Hydrogenophilus thermoluteolus: one gene and its partner. The protein of the gene in region 1 interacts with the protein of each later gene in a pairwise test. Links are inferred from orthologs where the notes say so. Each region holds a gene or a part of one and is shown on either strand. Other genes may lie near its edges. The genes, in order: dnaQ and dnaE.

What was found.
Region 2: the proteins of dnaQ (region 1) and dnaE interact in binary tests that used the Escherichia coli proteins (3 or more experiments, as listed by UniProt). The link is inferred for Hydrogenophilus thermoluteolus from one-to-one orthologs.

Annotation. Positions count from the first base shown.
Region 1 is NZ_AP018558.1:1,097,428-1,109,979, forward strand. Bases 9,705-12,552 are described here. They hold dnaQ (DNA polymerase III subunit epsilon), read left to right. Parts: upstream 9,705-10,685; coding sequence 10,686-11,420; downstream 11,421-12,552. Other genes in these bases: HPTL_RS05400 (class I SAM-dependent methyltransferase), read left to right, coding at 9,705-10,227; rnhA (ribonuclease HI), read left to right, coding at 10,220-10,681; mutS (DNA mismatch repair protein MutS), read right to left, coding at 11,423-12,552. In the rest of the region: thrC (threonine synthase), read left to right, coding at 1-1,257; nadC (carboxylating nicotinate-nucleotide diphosphorylase), read right to left, coding at 1,254-2,102; HPTL_RS05360 (HDOD domain-containing protein), read right to left, coding at 2,099-3,013; HPTL_RS05365 (hypothetical protein), read left to right, coding at 3,115-3,471; HPTL_RS05370 (sensor domain-containing diguanylate cyclase), read left to right, coding at 3,478-4,737; HPTL_RS05375 (M61 family metallopeptidase), read left to right, coding at 4,734-6,593; transcriptional repressor LexA, read right to left, coding at 6,539-7,225; HPTL_RS05385 (FKBP-type peptidyl-prolyl cis-trans isomerase), read left to right, coding at 7,281-7,745; HPTL_RS05390 (diguanylate cyclase domain-containing protein), read left to right, coding at 7,770-8,765; gloB (hydroxyacylglutathione hydrolase), read right to left, coding at 8,739-9,515; more of HPTL_RS05400, read left to right, coding at 9,514-9,704. UniProt on the Escherichia coli protein: DNA polymerase III is a complex, multichain enzyme responsible for most of the replicative synthesis in bacteria. The epsilon subunit contain the editing function and is a proofreading 3'-5' exonuclease.
Region 2 is NZ_AP018558.1:1,528,574-1,533,872, reverse strand. Bases 1-4,131 are described here. They hold dnaE (DNA polymerase III subunit alpha), read left to right. Parts: upstream 1-400; coding sequence 401-3,931; downstream 3,932-4,131. Other genes in these bases: HPTL_RS07440 (SulP family inorganic anion transporter), read right to left, coding at 3,925-4,131; HPTL_RS07450 (quinone oxidoreductase family protein), read left to right, coding at 1-404. Also shown: more of HPTL_RS07440, read right to left, coding at 4,132-5,299. UniProt on the Escherichia coli protein: DNA polymerase III is a complex, multichain enzyme responsible for most of the replicative synthesis in bacteria. This DNA polymerase also exhibits 3' to 5' exonuclease activity. The alpha chain is the DNA polymerase catalytic subunit.

The DNA of each region.
Region 1 (12,552 bases):
CCCGAAATTCCTTCCGATGATTTGGCGAAACTCGTTTTGGAAACCTATCACGCAGCGCGCTATCCCTATGCGCGGGAATCGGTGCGTGCTGCCCGTGTTGCGCCGCTGACTTGGTTGGAGCCCGGGCGCTTCGGGATTCTCGAGCTTTCGAATGGCCCGACCCTTGCGTTCAAGGATATGGCGATGCAGCTGTTGGGCGCGCTGTTCGAATATGTTCTGACCCAACGCGACACCTATCTCAATATTTTGGGTGCAACCTCCGGTGATACTGGTTCCGCCGCGGAACATGCAATGCGAGGGCGTGCACGCATCCGCGTCTTCATGCTTTCGCCGGCGGGGCGGATGAGCCCGTTTCAACGGGCACAGATGTATAGCCTCCAGGATGAAAACATCCACAACATTGCGATTCGCGGCGCGTTCGACGATGCGCAGGATGTGGTCAAGGCGCTGGGTGCGGATCAGGCATTCAAGTCCCAATACCGTTTGGGCGCGGTCAATTCGATCAACTGGGCACGTATTGCGGCACAGGTGGTCTATTATTTTGCCGGTTACTTCCAGGCTGTCGGTCGCGTCGGCGATCCCATGAGTTTTGCCGTTCCCAGCGGCAATTTTGGCAATATTCTGGCCGGTCATATCGCCCGGATGATGGGGTTGCCGATTGCACAACTCATTTTGGCGACAAACGAAAACAACGTTCTGGACGAATTTTTCCGCACTGGCGTTTATCGCCCCCGCCGATCGGACGAGACTTTTGTCACTTCGAGCCCGTCGATGGACATTTCGAAAGCGTCTAATTTCGAACGGTTCGTTTTCGATCTGGTCGGGCGCGATTCCCAAGCACTCACAACATTGTGGCGTCAATTGGCGGAAAAAGGGGCGTTCGATCTTAAAACGACCCCGTATTGGGCGACGAGCGGCCGCTTCGGATTTGTCTCTGGTGCCAACAGCCACGAAGGGCGTGTGGCAACGATCCGCTCGATCTGGAAGCGCTACCGTGTATTGATCGATCCGCACACAGCAGATGGGGTTCGCGTCGCGCAGCAGGTGGCCGATTCCCGCTATCCCGTCGTCGTTCTCGAAACCGCACAACCGGCGAAGTTTGCTGATACGATTCAAGAGGCGGTGGGTTTTGCGCCGCCACGGCCAGCGCCGTTCGAAGGGATCGAAGCGGCGCCGCAGCGAGTGACCGAGTTGCCTGCCGACGCGCAGGCGGTGCGGCGCTATATCGAAGCGCATGCACTGAGGGGACGCGACTAAATTTCGACGTGACGCAATGAGAAATCGATCGCGCGGATGTCTTTGGTCAGACGGCCGATCGAGATGCGATGGACACCGGTTGCGGCAATCTGACGGACGCGTTCGAGATCGACGCCGCCCGACGCTTCGAGCTCCGCGCGGTCTTGCGTGATACGGACCGCTTCTGCCATCTCTTCGAGCGACATGTTGTCGAGCAAAATCATTTTCGCGCCGCAGGCAAGCGCCTCATGAAGTTGCGCGAGCGTTTCTACTTCGATCTGAATGAAGACGTTCGACGGGGCGATTCTCTGAGCCGCTTCCAACGCTTGACGAATACCGCCTGCTGCGATGATGTGGTTTTCTTTGATGAGGATGCCATCATAGAGGCCAATGCGGTGGTTGGTGCCGCCACCTACCTGCACGGCATATTTTTGTGCAAGCCGTAACCCTGGTATGGTTTTGCGCGTATCGACGATTTTTGCCGCGGTGCCTTCCACAGCGCGGCAATAGCGGTGGACTTGCGTGGCGACGCCAGAGAGGAGCTGTAAAAAGTTGAGTGCGGTCCGTTCGGCGGTCAGCAGTGTGCGGGCCCGCGATTCGATTTCGCACACAGGCTGGTTGGGTTCGACACTTTCCCCTTCGCGAACGAACCATAGGATCATCGCTTCGGGTTCGAGCAGCCGAAAGGCGGTTTCGAACCACGCTTGGCCGCAGAGGATCGCGGGTTCACGACTGATCAACCGCCCGCGCGCCTCTTTGTCCGGATCGATCAGTTTTGCGGTCAGGTCGCCCGATCCGATGTCTTCGGTGAGTGCGGCAGCCACGTTGCGCGCGATTTCGGCTTTGAGGGTGTCTGGGTCGATCATTGCGTTTCGTTTCCTTTCGTCGGATGGTCTTTCGATTCGGATGTGGGCGGTACGGGTACGCCAAAGCGGGGCCAAACTTCGTAGGGTGCGTCCAAGCGGCGTAAGAGCAATTCGCGATTGAGATGCACCAGTTGTTCGATCGCTTCGATATCGGCTTCCAGTTTGGGGTGTTGCCAGCCTTTTCGGCCGAGGTGCCGCGCAAGTCGTGTTGCCAACAGTACGGTCCGCGTGCGCGGGTTTTCCGCGTTTTGGGGGTTCATCAGTTCTTTCAGTATGGTGGGCAGGTTGAAGCGAGCGATGGCCGCGTCGCGAAGTTCGAGATCGGTGGTGTTGAACACTTTGCGTTGCAGCACCTCGATCGGGTGGTCGGGGAAGCGCTTGCGTAGCGACAGCATCAAGAACATCAATTTGGGGGCAAAGAGCCAGAGGAGAATCTCGTTGATTTCATAAAGAAGCGCTGCAACGGTTACCTCTTCGGCATTGATGTCGCGGCGGAGTACGGCCCAATCGTGCGCATAATGCGCGGCTTTTCGCGCTCGAGCGACGCGGGAGAGTAGCCATTTGAGCGCGACCGGTTGATCGGCAAGGGCGGATTCTACTGTAGGAAGCGCGTGAATTTGGTGCAAAAAGGGTTGGATCCCGAGCATCATCAGCGCGCTGGTGATCGATGTGAGTTCTCGCGTTTCCCCTTTTTTGCTTTGTTGGAGCTGGACCAACGTGCGCAAGGTGAGGATGGGATCACCGATGACGACCTCGGCCAATTGGTGTAAGTTGATTTCGGTGGCGTGAGTCGCTTCCTCGTCGATCTTGCGTTTCGACTGGCGCAAAAGGGGCAACGTCGGGATTTGACCGCGGAACCAATCTGCCCAGCTTGCCGCGTCGGCAAGCGGTTCTTCGATGCGGGGCGTCATCACGGTTCTCCATCACTTGGATAGCGACCATTATCGCAAAAATTCTGATGAGGATGGGATTCCGGGTAAAATGCGTTGAGCAGAGGTTCACCTAAGGGGCGATGATGGTGCTTTCTGAGTGGCAGAACGATGTGGCGCTGTTGGAACATGCGATTGCCGCCAAATTGATCGCGTTAGGGGTCAACTGGGAGGATGGCGCGGCACTTCACCGCTTGGCACGGGAGATTTTTCATTGTCAGGATCGCGAAACGTTGCACCGTTGTCTCTATTCCACCAAACTGCAGGAACGGGTTTTGGCCGAGTTGGTTGGGCTGAGTCAGTTGATGTTGCACCTCATGGCGCATAGTGCCCAAGAGGGGGTTGAGCTGCACGCTGGCCCCATTTGGAAGGCGTTCGCCCGGGCGTTGTATCAGGAAGGGGAGGCAATGGGGGTATTGTCGGTTTCCCCTCGCAGTTAGTGTTCTATGATGGAGCCGACTTTCGAACGCGCTTTTTGGGCACTGGCTGCAGCGGATCTGGCGCTTTGGCAGCTCGACTTTCCTACCGAACGCGCTATGCTCGACGAGCGCTGGGCGCAATGGGTGGGTTTACCTGCGCAAAAGGGGGAGGGCATTACCCTGACTTTTGCGGCGTGGCGGGCGCGCGTCCATCCTATCGATTGGCCTCGAGTGCGCAAGAGCTTGATCGCGCTCGTCAAAGGGACGAGTGACTATTACTGCGAACGTTATCGAATTCGCACCGAACGCGGCGGGTGGTGTTGGTTGGAGGACCGCGGACGCATCACGCAGCGTGACGAACAAACGGGTCGCGCGCGCATCGGGATCGGCGTTTGTCGCAATGTCACCGATGAGATGGAGCAAGCCGCGTGGAAGGAGCTTCTTTCCGAGGCGGTGATTCGTTCTCCAGTGGCTACGGTGATTTGTGATGCCGAAGATCGGATCATTTGGGTGAATCCGGCTGCCGAGCAGTTGTTTGCACGCCAAGCTGCAGATTTGTTTGGGCAATTTATTCATCGCTTCCTCGAAACTGGTGCCGCAACTACAGGGGAGAAACGTGGGGCGCTGGTTGCGGTTCACACGCAAGACGGTACGACGAGATGGGTGGAGCGCATCGTGACCCCGTTTACGTCGTCGTTGTCGCACGAGCGTTTTTCCGTCTATGTGCTGCATGACATTACGGAGCGCATTGCGCTCGAGCAGCAGTTGCGTCAGTTGGCTTTGACCGACGTGCTCACAGGACTTCCGAACCGCCGTGCGTTCATGGAGCGGGCAGAGGCGCTGTTTGCGCGAATCGTGCGCAGCGCTTTTCACGAGCGTGCGGCGGTGGCGCTGATCGATCTCGACCATTTCAAACGGATCAACGACACCTTCGGCCACAGCGCTGGCGATGCGGTGTTGCGCGATTTCGCCGATCTGTTACGGGCCAATTTTCGCACGATGGATGAGGTGGGACGTTTGGGAGGAGAGGAGTTCGGTGTCGTGATGCCCTTGGTCGTTCTGCACGATCGCCCGACAAGCGCGTTCGAGCGGCTGTTGCGCGAGGTTCGTCTGCGTCGCGTGACGTTTTCTGGTCATCACATTCAGTACACCTGTAGCATTGGTGTCACAGAGGTGGGTCCGTCGGATCGTGCGTTCGACGACGTATTGGCCCGGGCCGATCGGGCGCTCTATCAGGCAAAAGCGGAAGGGCGTAACCGTTTGATTTGGCTGGCAGCGGACGAATGACGAAGATCCACTATCACGTTTCCTTTCCCAACCCAGACGATCATCTGATCCATGTGTCGCTCAGATTTACCGTAACGCGCAGTGGCACGGTTTCGCTGTCGTTGCCGGTCTGGATTCCTGGCTCCTACCTGGTCCGTGAGTTTGCCCGTCATCTGAGCGCCCTTTCTGTGACGGTGACGTCGAAAACAGGTAGCGTACGCCATGGATTCGCTGAAAAGGTAGCCAAAAACCGCTGGTCGATCACCCGTTTGGCTGCGGGCGATCTCGTTACCGTCCGCTATACCGTATGGGCGTACGATCTTTCGGTGCGTGAGGCGTTTTTGAGCGGTGACCGTGCGTTGCTCAACGGTACCAGTCTTTTCGTCGTCCCTGAGTCGTGTCTGGAGGAGCCGTGCCGTCTCACAGTCGAAGCGGTGGCTTCGCACCCTGATTGGTCGGTGGCGACGACTTTGCAACCGGAGGCGGTCGATGCGCGGGGTTTCGGTACGTACACGGCGCGGAATTACCACGAATTGGTCGATACGCCGGTGACCATTGGGCATATGGACCGAATCGGCTTCACGGTAGCGGGTGTTGCGCACGAGGTGGTCTGCACCGGCGCGTCGTTGCGCTTCGACGCAGCTCGACTCCTTGCCGATCTGAAGCGAATTTGTCAAACGCAGGCCGATTTTTTCGGTACCGTCCCTTTTTCGCGCTATCTTTTTCACCTCCATCTTACCGACGACGGGTATGGTGGACTGGAACACCGCGCCAGTTCGGTTTTGCTGGCCGTGCGCACTGATTTGCCCTGGCCGGGCATGACGGAACCGCATTCGGATTACCTCAAGCTCCTTGGGTTGTTCAGCCATGAGTATTTCCATGCATGGGTGGTGAAGCGGTTGCGTCCGCGGACGTACCTCAGGTACGACTATTTTCGCGAACAGCCGACGCACTTGCTCTGGCTTTTCGAGGGATGGACCGCCTATTACGACAACCTCTTTTTGCGCCGTGCCGGCGTCATCGACGAAACGGCTTACCTGCGTCTGTTGTCGGACGATCTGACGCGTGTGCTAAACAATCCGGGTAACCAGGTACAACCGCTTGCTGAGGCGTCGTTCGACGCTTGGATCAAGCTCTATCGCCCCCATGCGCACAGCGCAAGCCTTTTTGCGAATTACTATACGTTGGGTGCGATCGTAGCTTGTGCGCTCGATTGGCAATTGCGCCTTCGCGGGAGTTCGCTCGACGCGGTGCTGCTTGAGTTGTGGCACCGATACGGTCGGAACGAGCAGGGCGTTTCCCAACGTGAGATCTTTGCTGCGGTAGCGCACCATGGCGGGCCGCGGTTAGCGCGCTGGCTTGCGCAGCAGGTTGCAACCGCACAGTCCGAGCCCCTCACGGAGCTTATCCATCGCATGGGGCTTGACGTCGAGATCGAACGCGATACGCTGCCGGACCTGGGGGTGCGCTGGGACGAGCGCGAGCGCAACGCGGGGCGTCTGCTGGTCGCGCAGGTCCTTGCGGGGGGTGCTGGCGAACGGGCTGGGTTGGCGCCGCGCGATGAGGTGATCGCGTTGGAGCGCGTTCGAGTCACGCCAAGTCATTGGGAGCCACTGCTGCGACGCTACCGCCCAGGGGAGACGGTTCTACTCCATTTTTTCCGCGAAGGTGTGTTGCGCGAATGCCGCGTGACACTCGGCGAACCTGCGGTCAAAGCGGTTCGGTTGTCGATGCGGCAGCGGCTTAGCCCTTCAGTTGCGGCACGTCGCACCGCTTGGTTGTCCGCACGAGCAACAGGAAGCGACGCTAGCGACCGCCGGAATCAGGAAAGTGACGGCCGAATGACGCCGACCACGACCCCTTCGAGCGCGAATTGATGGTGTGTCGGGTCGATGCGGATCGGGGCGTAATCGGGATTTTCCGGGTGCAGTTCGATCGTTTCGGGAGCGCGGCGAACCAGACGTTTGACGGTAACCTCGTCGTCGATACGTGCGACGACGATCGCCCCTGACGGCGCTTCCGGGGTTTGCCGGACGGCGACGAGGTCGCCGGGGAGGATCCCCGCATGGATCATACTGTCACCGACCACGCGCAACAGGTAGTCGGCGCGGGGACGAAACGCGGTAGGTGCGATGGGGTGGTACGCTTCGATATGGGGTGTCGCAAGGATCGGGGCGCCGGCAGCTACCTTACCGATCACGGGCAACCCGGTTTCACCGTGGGTGTTCGCTGCTTCGCACGCTGCGGGTGAAGCAGTACCCCCGCGTTCGGAGTTCAGCACCGCGTCTGCGGCAACCAGAAGACGAATCCCGCGGGCGCAACCACGGTCGATAGCGATCAACCCTTTTTCAGCCAGTGCGTGCAAATGGCACTGCGCCGCATTGGGCGAGCGAAAGCCGAATGCCGCACACAGTTCCTGCCGTGTAGGCGGTCGCCCGTGTTCGCTGTGAAAGCGGGTGAGAAAGCGTAGGATCGCCTCTTGCCGCGGAGTGAGAAACGCTCGGCTCATGTTGGTAATTGTAGCAGAGCTGATACAATCGTTCGAATGGTTTGGGAGAAAAGCGATGCGGGTAACGAAAGATACGGTGGTCACCCTCAAATATCGGGTGCTCGATACCGACGGGAATGTGATCGACGACGGAAAGGAGCCGTTGGTCTATTTGCACGGTGGTTATGGCGGCATCTTTCCCCGGCTGGAGGAGTTGATCCACGACAAAGCCGTTGGCGAGAAATTCACGGTGAAATTGCAACCCGAAGAGGCGTTCGGTGATTATGACGAAAACCTGGTCTTGGTGGAAGATGCTTCGCTTTTCCCAGAAAACATCGAAGTGGGGATGGCATTCGAGCGGGTCACCGAAGCGGGTGAAGAAGATGTGATCTATCGGATTACCGATATCGCCGAAGGCAAGGTGGTGATCGACGGTAACCATCCCCTTGCCGGGCAGGCGCTGGTCTTCGAAGTCGAGATTGCGGCGGTGCGCCCCGCCACTGCAGAAGAGCGCGCGCACGGCCATCCGCACGAAGGCTAAGGACGCCCGCCAGAGGGGGAGGAGATGAAGGTTCTGGTGGTGGAGGATACGGCAACGACCGCAGCGGTGCTGGTCCGTCATCTCGAGGCGCTCGGTTTTGACGCGATTGTTGCCAAAAACGGGGAAGACGGGGTGGATGCGTTCGTCCGCGAGCGCCCCGATATCGTGCTCCTCGATATCCTGTTGCCGGGAATCGACGGGATCGAGGTGGCGCGCCGGATTCGCGCGCAGGAGCGCGACGGGGAGTGGACCCCGGTGATCTATCTGTCGGCGAAAAACGACGACGCTGCGATCGAAGCGGGGCTCTCTGCAGGCGGCGACGACTACCTGACGAAACCGATCTCTCCGGTTGTGCTCACCGCGAAATTACGTGCGATGCAGCGCTTGGCGCAAGCGCAAAAAAGCCTGCTGCTTTTGACGCAGCGGCTCGACGAGGCGAATCGCCGTTTGCAAGAAATGGTTCATGTCGATGGGCTCACCGGGGTGGCGAACCGGCGCGCGTTCGACGCGCGGCTTTCCGAGGAGTGGCGACGCTGCGCGCGGCTCGAAAAACCGCTGACATTGCTGCTTTTCGATATCGATTACTTCAAACGGTACAACGATTCACGGGGTCATTTGGGCGGCGACGATGCGTTGAAACGGGTCGCACAGGCGCTCTCGGGTGCGTTGCAGCGTCCTGGGGACCTTTTGGCACGGTATGGCGGGGAGGAGTTCGCTGCGGTGTTACCCGAGGTCGACGACGAAGGGGGCAAAATCGTAGCCGAGCGGATGCGGGCTGCGGTGGCCGCGCTTCGTATTCCGCACCCCGATTCCCCGATTGGGCGGTCGATCACGGTATCGGTCGGCGGCGCGAGCGCGTTGCCCGGGAAAACCGCTAGAGTCGATTCACCTGCGGTCTTGCTTGACCTTGCGGATCGTGCGCTCTATCGTGCCAAAGCGGCAGGACGCAACCGCGCCGTGGTGTTACCCGCCGCAATGCTCACTGAACCAGACTCAGAAGCGGTCGCGCCAGGCGCGTAGGAGCCGAAAGCGTTCGAGCGGCGTCGTCGCTATCGTGCCGAAGTGTTCGGACAACCGCTCGCCAATCGTTTTGCGCTCGACTCGGAAGAACGGATTGACCGCTTTTTCCCGTCCGATCGTCGAAGGGAGCGTCGGTTTGTTTGCTGCGCGCCGCGATTCGCACCACGCGCGATAGTCGCGAATCGCATCGTTGTCGGGTTCGACGCATTCGGCAAAAGCCAAGTTTTTCAAGGTATATTCGTGGGCGCTACAGACTGCGGTGTCATCCGGCAGGGCTTTGAGGCGTTCGAGCGACGCGAAAAGTTGCTCGGCCGTGCCTTCGAAGAGGCGACCGCACCCCGCGGAAAAGAGGGTGTCGCCGCAAAAGAGCCATCCGTTGCCATAATAGGCGATGTGCCCGCGGGTGTGCCCAGGCACCGCGATCACGGTGAATGCGATCGGCAAATCGCCCGGCGAATCGATGACTTCGTCACCGTGTAGCGGCATGTCGCAGCGTGGTAAAGGTTCGTTTGCCGGGCCGAAAATCGTCGCTCCCGTCTCCTTGGCCAATTCGACTGCGCCGCCAGTGTGGTCGGCGTGGTGGTGGGTGATCAATATCGCTTTCAGCGTCACGTTTCGTTCCGCCAACCAGCGGCGTACCGGTTGCGCGTCGCCCGGGTCGACCGCGAGTGCGCTTCGACCGTCATGTACAATCCAGACATAGTTGTCGGTAAATGCCGGAATGGGGACCAGTTGCAGATCGTGTGCCATGGATGAATCTCCTCAAGCGCAATTGGCGCAGTGGTTTGCGTCGCCGCCTGGCGTACGGGTCTGTGAATGGCTCCAGGCTCAGTTGCCTACGTTTTTGACCGATGCAGTGGGATTTTACGCGATTCAGCTGGGGCCGTTGCCGTTCGACGCGCTGGCGTTGTGCCGCGTGCGTTGGGGGTGGTGTGTCGCACCAGCGGGGGCGGCGGTATGCGCCGAGTACGAACAACTGCCGTTTGCCAGCGATTCGCTCGATTGTGTCCTGGCACCGTTCGTCTGGTCGGTGGCGCACGATCCTTTCGCGGTTTTGCGTGAGATCGATCGCGTGTTGGTTCCCGAAGGGCGGCTCTATTGGGTAGCGTTCAATCCCTGGTCCCCGTGGCGCTTGAGTGGGTGGTTGCCGCCGTTGCCGACGGTTTCGGTGCACCGCTTGCGCGACCACCTGCGGGTGTTGGGTTTCGAAACGCGGTTGGGGCGCTTCGGTGTCTATCTCCCACGGGCGCGGCACGCGCGTTGGGCGCAGCGCTGGGAATGGGCCGGGGATCGCTGGTTTCCTGCGCTGGGTTCGGTCTATCTCGTCGAAGCGATCAAGCGGGTGGCCGGTGTGCGTCTGATCGAACCCAATTGGCGGCAAAAGCTGCAGCTACGCGCGACACGCCTGGCGGCTCGGCGCCCCGTTTCGACCTTCAACCAGACGGGAGCACGTGATGGATGATTCCGTGATCATCTATACCGATGGTGCCTGCTCCGGTAACCCGGGGCCGGGTGGGTGGGGTGCTGTGTTGCGTTGGCGCGGGGTCGAGCGGCAACTCTCAGGGAGCGAGGCGCATACCACCAACAACCGAATGGAGTTGCAGGCGGTGATCGCCGCGCTCGAAGCGCTCAAACGCCCCGTTCCGGTGACGCTCTATACCGATAGCCAGTACGTGCAGAAAGGGGTCACCGAATGGTTACCGCGCTGGAAAGCGCGGCAGTGGCGTACGGCTTCGGGCCATACTGTAGCCAATCGCGATCTTTGGGAGCGGCTCGACCAGTTGGCAGCACAACTGCCGATCACCTGGTGCTGGGTCAAGGGACACGACGGCAACGAGGGAAACGAGTTGGCGGATTGGTTGGCGCGTCAAGCGATCGCGGCAATGCAAAAAGGCAAAACGGACGATAGAGGGTGAGGAAATGCAGCGCATCGTGACGTTGGACACGGAAACGACCGGGCTCGATTGGAAGCGCGGTGACCGGGTGATCGAGATCGGCGCGGTCGAGATCGTTGGTCGCCAGCTCACGGGGCGCCATTTCCACGAATACCTCAATCCGGAGCGGGAGATCGACGCCGGTGCGATTGCGGTCCATGGGATTACCGCCGAGTTCCTCGCGGACAAACCGAAGTTTGCGGAAGTTGCGCCCGCTTTACTCGACTTTTTGCGCGATGCGGTGGTGGTGATTCACAACGCATCGTTCGATTTGGGTTTCCTCAACGCCGAACTGCGGCGTGTGGGGTTGGAGATCACGGTCGAGACGGTTGCCGCCGAGATCGTCGATACCCTCAAGCTGGCGAAGACGAACGACCCGACGAAGCGTGCGTCACTCGACGCGTTGTGCGAACGCTACGGAATCGACAATCAGCACCGGACGCTACACGGCGCGCTCTTGGACGCAGAGCTCTTGGCCGAAGTCTATCTGGCGATGACACGGGGCCAAGAGTCGCTTTTGATCGATGCGATCGGTGGCGCGCTAGGAGGGGCGTGTGCCGTACCGCAGTGGCAGCGCCCTGCAACTCTGGCCATTGCCAGAGTGACCGTCGCACCCGACGAGTTGGCGGCGCATGAAGCGATCCTCGATGAGATCGACAAGGCGAGTAACGGTCAAACCGTGTGGCGTGCCCAATCGACACCCGTCGTCCCCGCTTCCTAACGTCAGAAATGGGGCTGTTGGGTAAGGGATAGGAGCTCGTGGAGACGCTCGAGCAGGTCCACGACTTCGGCAAGCGGGAGCGTTTTCGGGTCTTTCTCGGCCAACGGTAGGAGCCACTCCGGCCATTCCAGGGTTGGTTGCCTAGTGGGTGCGTGGCTGGTTTCGTGTGCGGTCGCGTCGCTCGTGTCAAAAAGCGAAAGCTGCCCCGGCGGCCCGTGGTGGCGTTGCCGCTCCATTGCTGCAAGCACGCGGCGCGCTGTGGTAAGCGCCTCACGGGGAACTCCGGCCAGTGCCGCGACGTGTAGTCCGTAGCTCTGGCTGGCAGGGCCTTCGCGCACTTCGTGCAAAAAGACGATTCGCTCACCATATTCAGCAGCAGCCACGTGGACGTTGGCGCACGCCGAGAGGGCTTCGGACAATTCCGTCAGTTCGAAGTAGTGGGTGGAAAAGAGCGTGAGGGAACGGTTCTTTTCATGCAGGTGCCAAGCGATCGCGTGCGCGAGCGCCATGCCGTCGAACGTCGACGTGCCACGCCCCACTTCGTCCATCAAAACGAGGCTGTTGGGTCCGGCATGGCGCAAGATGTACGCCGCTTCACTCATTTCGACCATGAAGGTGGAACGCCCCGATGCGAGATCGTCTGAGGCGCCGATGCGGGTGTAGATCGCGTCGATGGGACCGATCGTCGCCGCTTTCGCAGGGACGAAACTGCCGATGTGCGCAAGGAGCGTTGCGAGCGCAACGGCACGCATATAGGTCGATTTTCCCCCCATATTGGGGCCGGTGATCAGAAGCAGGCGGCGCGTTTCACTGTCCAACTCGAGGTCGTTGGGGATGAAGCGGTCGACTTGCCGTTCGACCACCGGATGGCGAAGCGATTCGAACGAAAGCGTGGGGGTGTCCACAAAGGTCGGCGGATGCCAATCGAAGGTTTCCGCAGCGTGGGCAAGCGAAAGCAGCGCGTCGAGCTCTGCAAGAGCCGCAGCGGCTTTTTGCAGCGCGGGCACGAACGGTTTGAGCCAGTCGATCAGCGACGCGTAGAGTGTCCGTTCACGCGCCAATGCCTGTTCTTCCGCGGCGAGTGCGCGCTCTTCGAACGCTTTCAGTTCCGGAGTAATGAAGCGTTCGGCGT
Region 2 (5,299 bases), 420 kb from region 1 along the record:
ATACCCGGGAGTCCTTTCCAGAACGGGTGCGTGAATGGACCGGCGGGCGCGGTGTCGACGTCGTCTATGATTCCGTGGGTGCCGCAACCTTCGAAGGCTCGCTCGATTCGTTGCGTCCGCTGGGGTTGATGGTCTCGTACGGCAACGCTTCCGGTAAGGTGCCCCCTTTCGATATCGGGTTGCTCGCCGCGAAAGGGTCACTCTTTCTCACCCGTCCGACGCTCTTTACTTATACGGCCGAGCGGGCCAACCTCCTCAAAATGGCGGAAGAGCTGTTCGCTGCGTGGCAAGCGGGGTGGTTCACGGTCGAGATCGGGCAGCGGTTTGCGTTGTCCGACGCAGCCGACGCGCATCGGGCATTGGCGTCACGGCAGACGGTAGCGAGCACGATCCTGGTGCCATGAGCACGCAGGCGCATCCTTTCGTTCATCTTCGGTTGCATACCGAATTTTCGATTCGCGAAGGGATCGTCAAAATCCCGGACGCGGTGAAACGGGCTGCCGCCGAAGGGATGCCCGCACTGGCGATCACCGACGTGATGAACGTCTTTGGGCTGGTCAAGTTTTACAAGGCGTGCCGCAGCGCTGGGGTGAAGCCGATTATCGGGGTTGACGCCCGTGTTGCCCACCCGGATGCGCCGAATGACCCCGAACGTGCCCTTGAACTGCTCTTGATCGTTCGCAACCGCGACGGCTATCGGCAGCTGTGCGAATTGGTTTCACGCGCCTGGCTCGAGAATCAGCATCGTGGCCAGGCGCTCTTGCGCCCGGAGTGGCTCACTCGTGAAACGTGTGCCGGACTCATGGCGCTTTCGGGTGGCGCCCGTGGCGTGCTGGCGCCAGCATTGTTGGCAGGAGAGACACGGGGGGCGAAAGCAGCGCTGGCCCACTGGGCCGGGTGTTTTCCCGACGGCGCGTTCTTTGTCGAGGTGCAGCGTGCGGGTCTCCCCAACGAAGCGGAATACTTGGCGGCAGCGGTCCCTTTTGCGGCAGAGTTGGGTGTACCGGTGGTCGCAACACATCCCATCCAGTTCCTTCGCCCAGAAGATTTCACCGCCCACGAGGTGCGGTTCTGCATCGCCGAAGGGTATGTCCTCAACGATCCCAACCGTCCGCGCCCGTTCACAGAAGCGCAGTATTTCCTCTCCGCCGAGGAGATGGCAGATCGTTTTGCCGATCTCCCGGAAGCGCTCGAGAATACGCTCCTCATTGCGCAAAAGGCGAATTTGACGATCACGTTGGGCAAGAGCTTTTTGCCGGCGTTCCCGACCCCGGAAGGGATGTCGCTCGACGAATTCTTCATCAGCGAAGCAAAGCGTGGGCTCGCGGCTCGACTCGAAGAGCGCTTTCCGGATCCGGAAGAGCGGGAGCGGGAGCGCCCCCGTTACGAGCAACGGCTGGCGTTCGAGTGCGACACCATCATCCAGATGGGGTTTCCCGGGTACTTCTTGATCGTTGCCGACTTCATCAACTGGGCGAAACAAAACGATGTGCCGGTGGGACCGGGCCGCGGTTCGGGTGCGGGCTCGCTCGTTGCTTATGCGCTGCGGATCACCGATCTCGACCCACTCTCCTATGCGCTCCTTTTCGAACGGTTTTTGAACCCGGAACGGGTCTCGATGCCCGACTTCGACGTCGATTTTTGCCAGGAGAAGCGTTATCGAGTGATCGACTACGTGCGCCGAAGGTATGGCGCTCAAGCCGTGAGCCAGATCGCGACGTTCGGCTCGATGGCGTCCAAAGCGGTGGTACGCGACGTCGGCCGCGTGTTGGGTCTTCCCTATGGGTTGTGTGACCGGATTTCGAAGCTCATTCCCACCGAAGGGGTGAAGCCGGTTTCGCTGGCGAAAGCGCTCGAACTGGAGCCCCAGCTTCAAGAGCTGATGGAAGACCCCCAAGACGGGGAAGCGATTCGCCAACTGTTCGAATTGGCGCAACCGCTGGAAGGATTGACGCGCAACGTCGGGATGCACGCGGGTGGGGTACTGATCGCACCGGGGAAAATCACCGATTTTTGCCCATTGTTCGTGCAAGAGGGCGATGACCCCAGCCCGGTGTCGCAGTTCGACAAAGACGACGTCGAAGCGGTTGGGTTGGTGAAGTTCGATTTTCTGGGGCTCAGAAACCTCACGATCATCCGCGAGGCGCTCGATCAGATCGAACGCTTGACCGGGGCACGCCCCGACTTGGCGCGCATGGGATTCGACGATCCTCAAACCTACCAGCTCCTGCGTGACGCGAATACCACCGCGGTCTTCCAGTTGGAATCCGAAGGGATGAAGAAGCTCCTCAAGAAGCTTCAGCCCGACCGTTTCGAGGACATCATCGCGGTGCTCGCGCTCTATCGCCCCGGTCCGTTGGGCTCCGGGATGGTCGATGACTTCATTCTCCGCAAGCAAGGCAAGCAGGCGATCGACTACTTCCACCCGGACCTAAAGGCGTGTCTCGAACCCACCTACGGTGTGATCGTCTATCAAGAGCAGGTGATGCAGATCGCGCAGATCATCGGCGGCTACACCTTGGGGGCGGCCGACCTCTTACGGCGCGCGATGGGGAAGAAAAAACCGGAAGAGATGGCGAAACACCGCGAAATCTTCCGTCAAGGAGCGATCGAGCGCGGCTACGACGAAGCGCTGGCGATGCGCCTCTTCGATTTGATGGAGAAATTTGCCGAATACGGGTTCAACAAATCGCACACCGCGGCGTACGCGGTGGTGACCTACCAGACCGCGTGGCTCAAGCGCCACCATCCTGCGCCCTTCTTTGCCGCGACGCTCTCGTCCGACATGGACGACACCGATGCGGTGAAAACCTTTTTCGACGATGCCTGTGCCAACGGCTTGACGGTATTGCCGCCCGACGTGAATGTTTCGGAGTACCGTTTTCAGGCGATCGACGCGGCAACCATCCGCTATGGCTTGGGTGCGATCAAGGGGGTAGGGGAGCCGGCGGCGAACGCGATCGTCACGGAACGGCAGCAACATGGCCCATTTCACGATCTGTTCGATCTGGTGAGCCGGGTCGACCGGCGGGTGGTCAACCGCCGAGTACTCGAGCAGTTGGTGCGCGCGGGGGCGCTCGATACGCTTCCCGGCCACACCCATTTGCGTGCCCCCGACGGATTGTGTGACCGGGCACGGCTATTCGCGAGTGTGGGACTCGCGCTCGAAGTGGCGGAACAGCGGGCAGCGTCGGCGCAGCAGTGCGGGCTCTTCGACGACGAACCCGAGGCGAACGGATCGTACACCCCCGAATTTCCCGCAGTGCGCCCGTGGACCGAACGGGAGCGGTTGAAAGAGGAGAAATTGGCGATCGGTTTCTTTCTTTCCGGCCACCCCTTCACCGCGTTTGCGGCGGAGTTGCGGCAAACCGTCCCCACCAAGTTGGCGGATTTGGCTCCAAGCCGCGACGCCGTTTGGGTGTGTGGCGTCGTGGTCGAGCTCAGAACCAAAATGGGGGCGCGGGGTCGGATGGCGTTCGTGACCCTCGACGATGGCAGCGAACCGTGCGAGGTGCTTTTTTATCGGGAAGTCTATGACGCGGTGCGGCAGATCGTGGTCGTGGACGAACCGCTCGTCGTGCGGGTCAAGGTTGCGCCGGACGACTATAGCGGTGGGGTTCGGGTCGTTGCCGAAGAGGCGCTCTCGCTTCCCCAATGGCGGGCGCGACAACTCAAGGCGATCGAAATCACCATTCCCGAATCGGTGGTCGATTCTCCAGTTTCGGCGCAACGGTTGAGCGAGACGATCGAAGCTTTTCGCGTGCCGAGTGCGTCGCCCGAAGGGGCCAAAATCGAAATGCGCGTGACGTTTTCCGAGGGCGCAGTGGTGGCCCTGCGCGCCGCACGTGACGCGATTCGGGTCAAACCCGAGGATGCGCTCCTCACGGAATTGCGCGGGTTCCCAGAAGTGAACGTCGCGTTGCGTTACTGAGCTGGCGCAGTAGTGACCTGAGGGGCCCGTTCGTTTTGGAGCGCATAGAGGGCTTCGCTCAACGTCGGATATTCGGCATGCGCCCCCAGTTCGGCCAGAAAACCGCTGCGGGCGAGCGCCCGTTTCGGTTGTGCTTGAAGACCGATCAACCGCAGCGAACCACCGTGCCGTTTGATCTGGCGGTGGAGGCGTTCGAAGAGCTCGATACCGGCATCGTCGATCGAGATCATCTGATGGAGGTCGAGCAAAACCCATTGCGGCCAGGTTTTGCGCCGCAAGAGGGCGTCGAATTTCGGCACCACCCCAAAAAAGAGCGGTCCTGAGAAGCGGTAGGCTTCGACCGAGCCGTCTGCCGCGGAATCGCGCAACGCTTGTGCGGCGGGGTGGTGGGTCAAATCGATGGGGTGGATCGCGCTCAGTCGGGTCATGCGGTGGATGAAACTGAAGCTGGTCAGCAGCAACCCCACTTCCACTGCAATCGTCACCTCAAAGAGCACGGTGAGAAGAAAGGTGATGAGGAGCGTGGAGCGGTAGTTGGGCGGGTAGCGGCGCAGCAACCGCCAATGCATGCGCCGCCAGCTACCCATGTTGTACGCGGTGACCATCACGATCGTCGCCAGTGTTGGCAACGGGACATGGGTCGCGGCAGGGGCAAAAAGGACGATCAGGAGCAGCACCGTGAGCGCGTGCACAAGTCCAGAGATGGGCGTTTGCGCCCCGCAGCGAATGTTGGTTGCGGTGGGTCCCATCGCGCCGGTAGCGGGAAGGCCGCCCACCATCGGAGTGAGCAGGTTGGCAACACCTTGGGCGAAAAGCTCTTGGTTGGGGTTGTGGAGGTCGTCGATCTTTTCATCGGCGAAACGGGTCGTCACCAGGCTTTCGGTGGCGCCGAGCACCGCGATGGCGAGCGCTGCCGGTAAGAGTTGCGTAAATTGAGTCCAATCGACCACGGGGAGCGTGAACGCAGGCAGCGAGCTCGTGATTGCGCCGAAACGGCTACCGATCGTTGCGACCGGGAGTTCGCCCCCCCAGACGATCGCCGTTCCCGCAACCAGCGTGACCAGGGGTGCTGGCAACCGTCTGAGTTTGGGAATGCGCCGTTCGAGCCGTGTCCAGCCAAGAAGGAGTGCTAGGGAACCGAAACCCAGCGCCGCGCTTGCCGGCTGCAGGGTGGGGAGGGCGTCGTAAAGCGCCCGAAGCTTGCCAACGAGTCCGCTCGGGGGAACGGCAAGCGCCAATCCCAGAAAATCCTTGACTTGGGTCAGGATGATGATCACCGCGATGCCGTTGATGAAACCGGTGATCACCGAGTTGGGGATGAGGCGGACCAGGTTGCCCAAACGAAATAGACCGAGCAACAGGAGGATC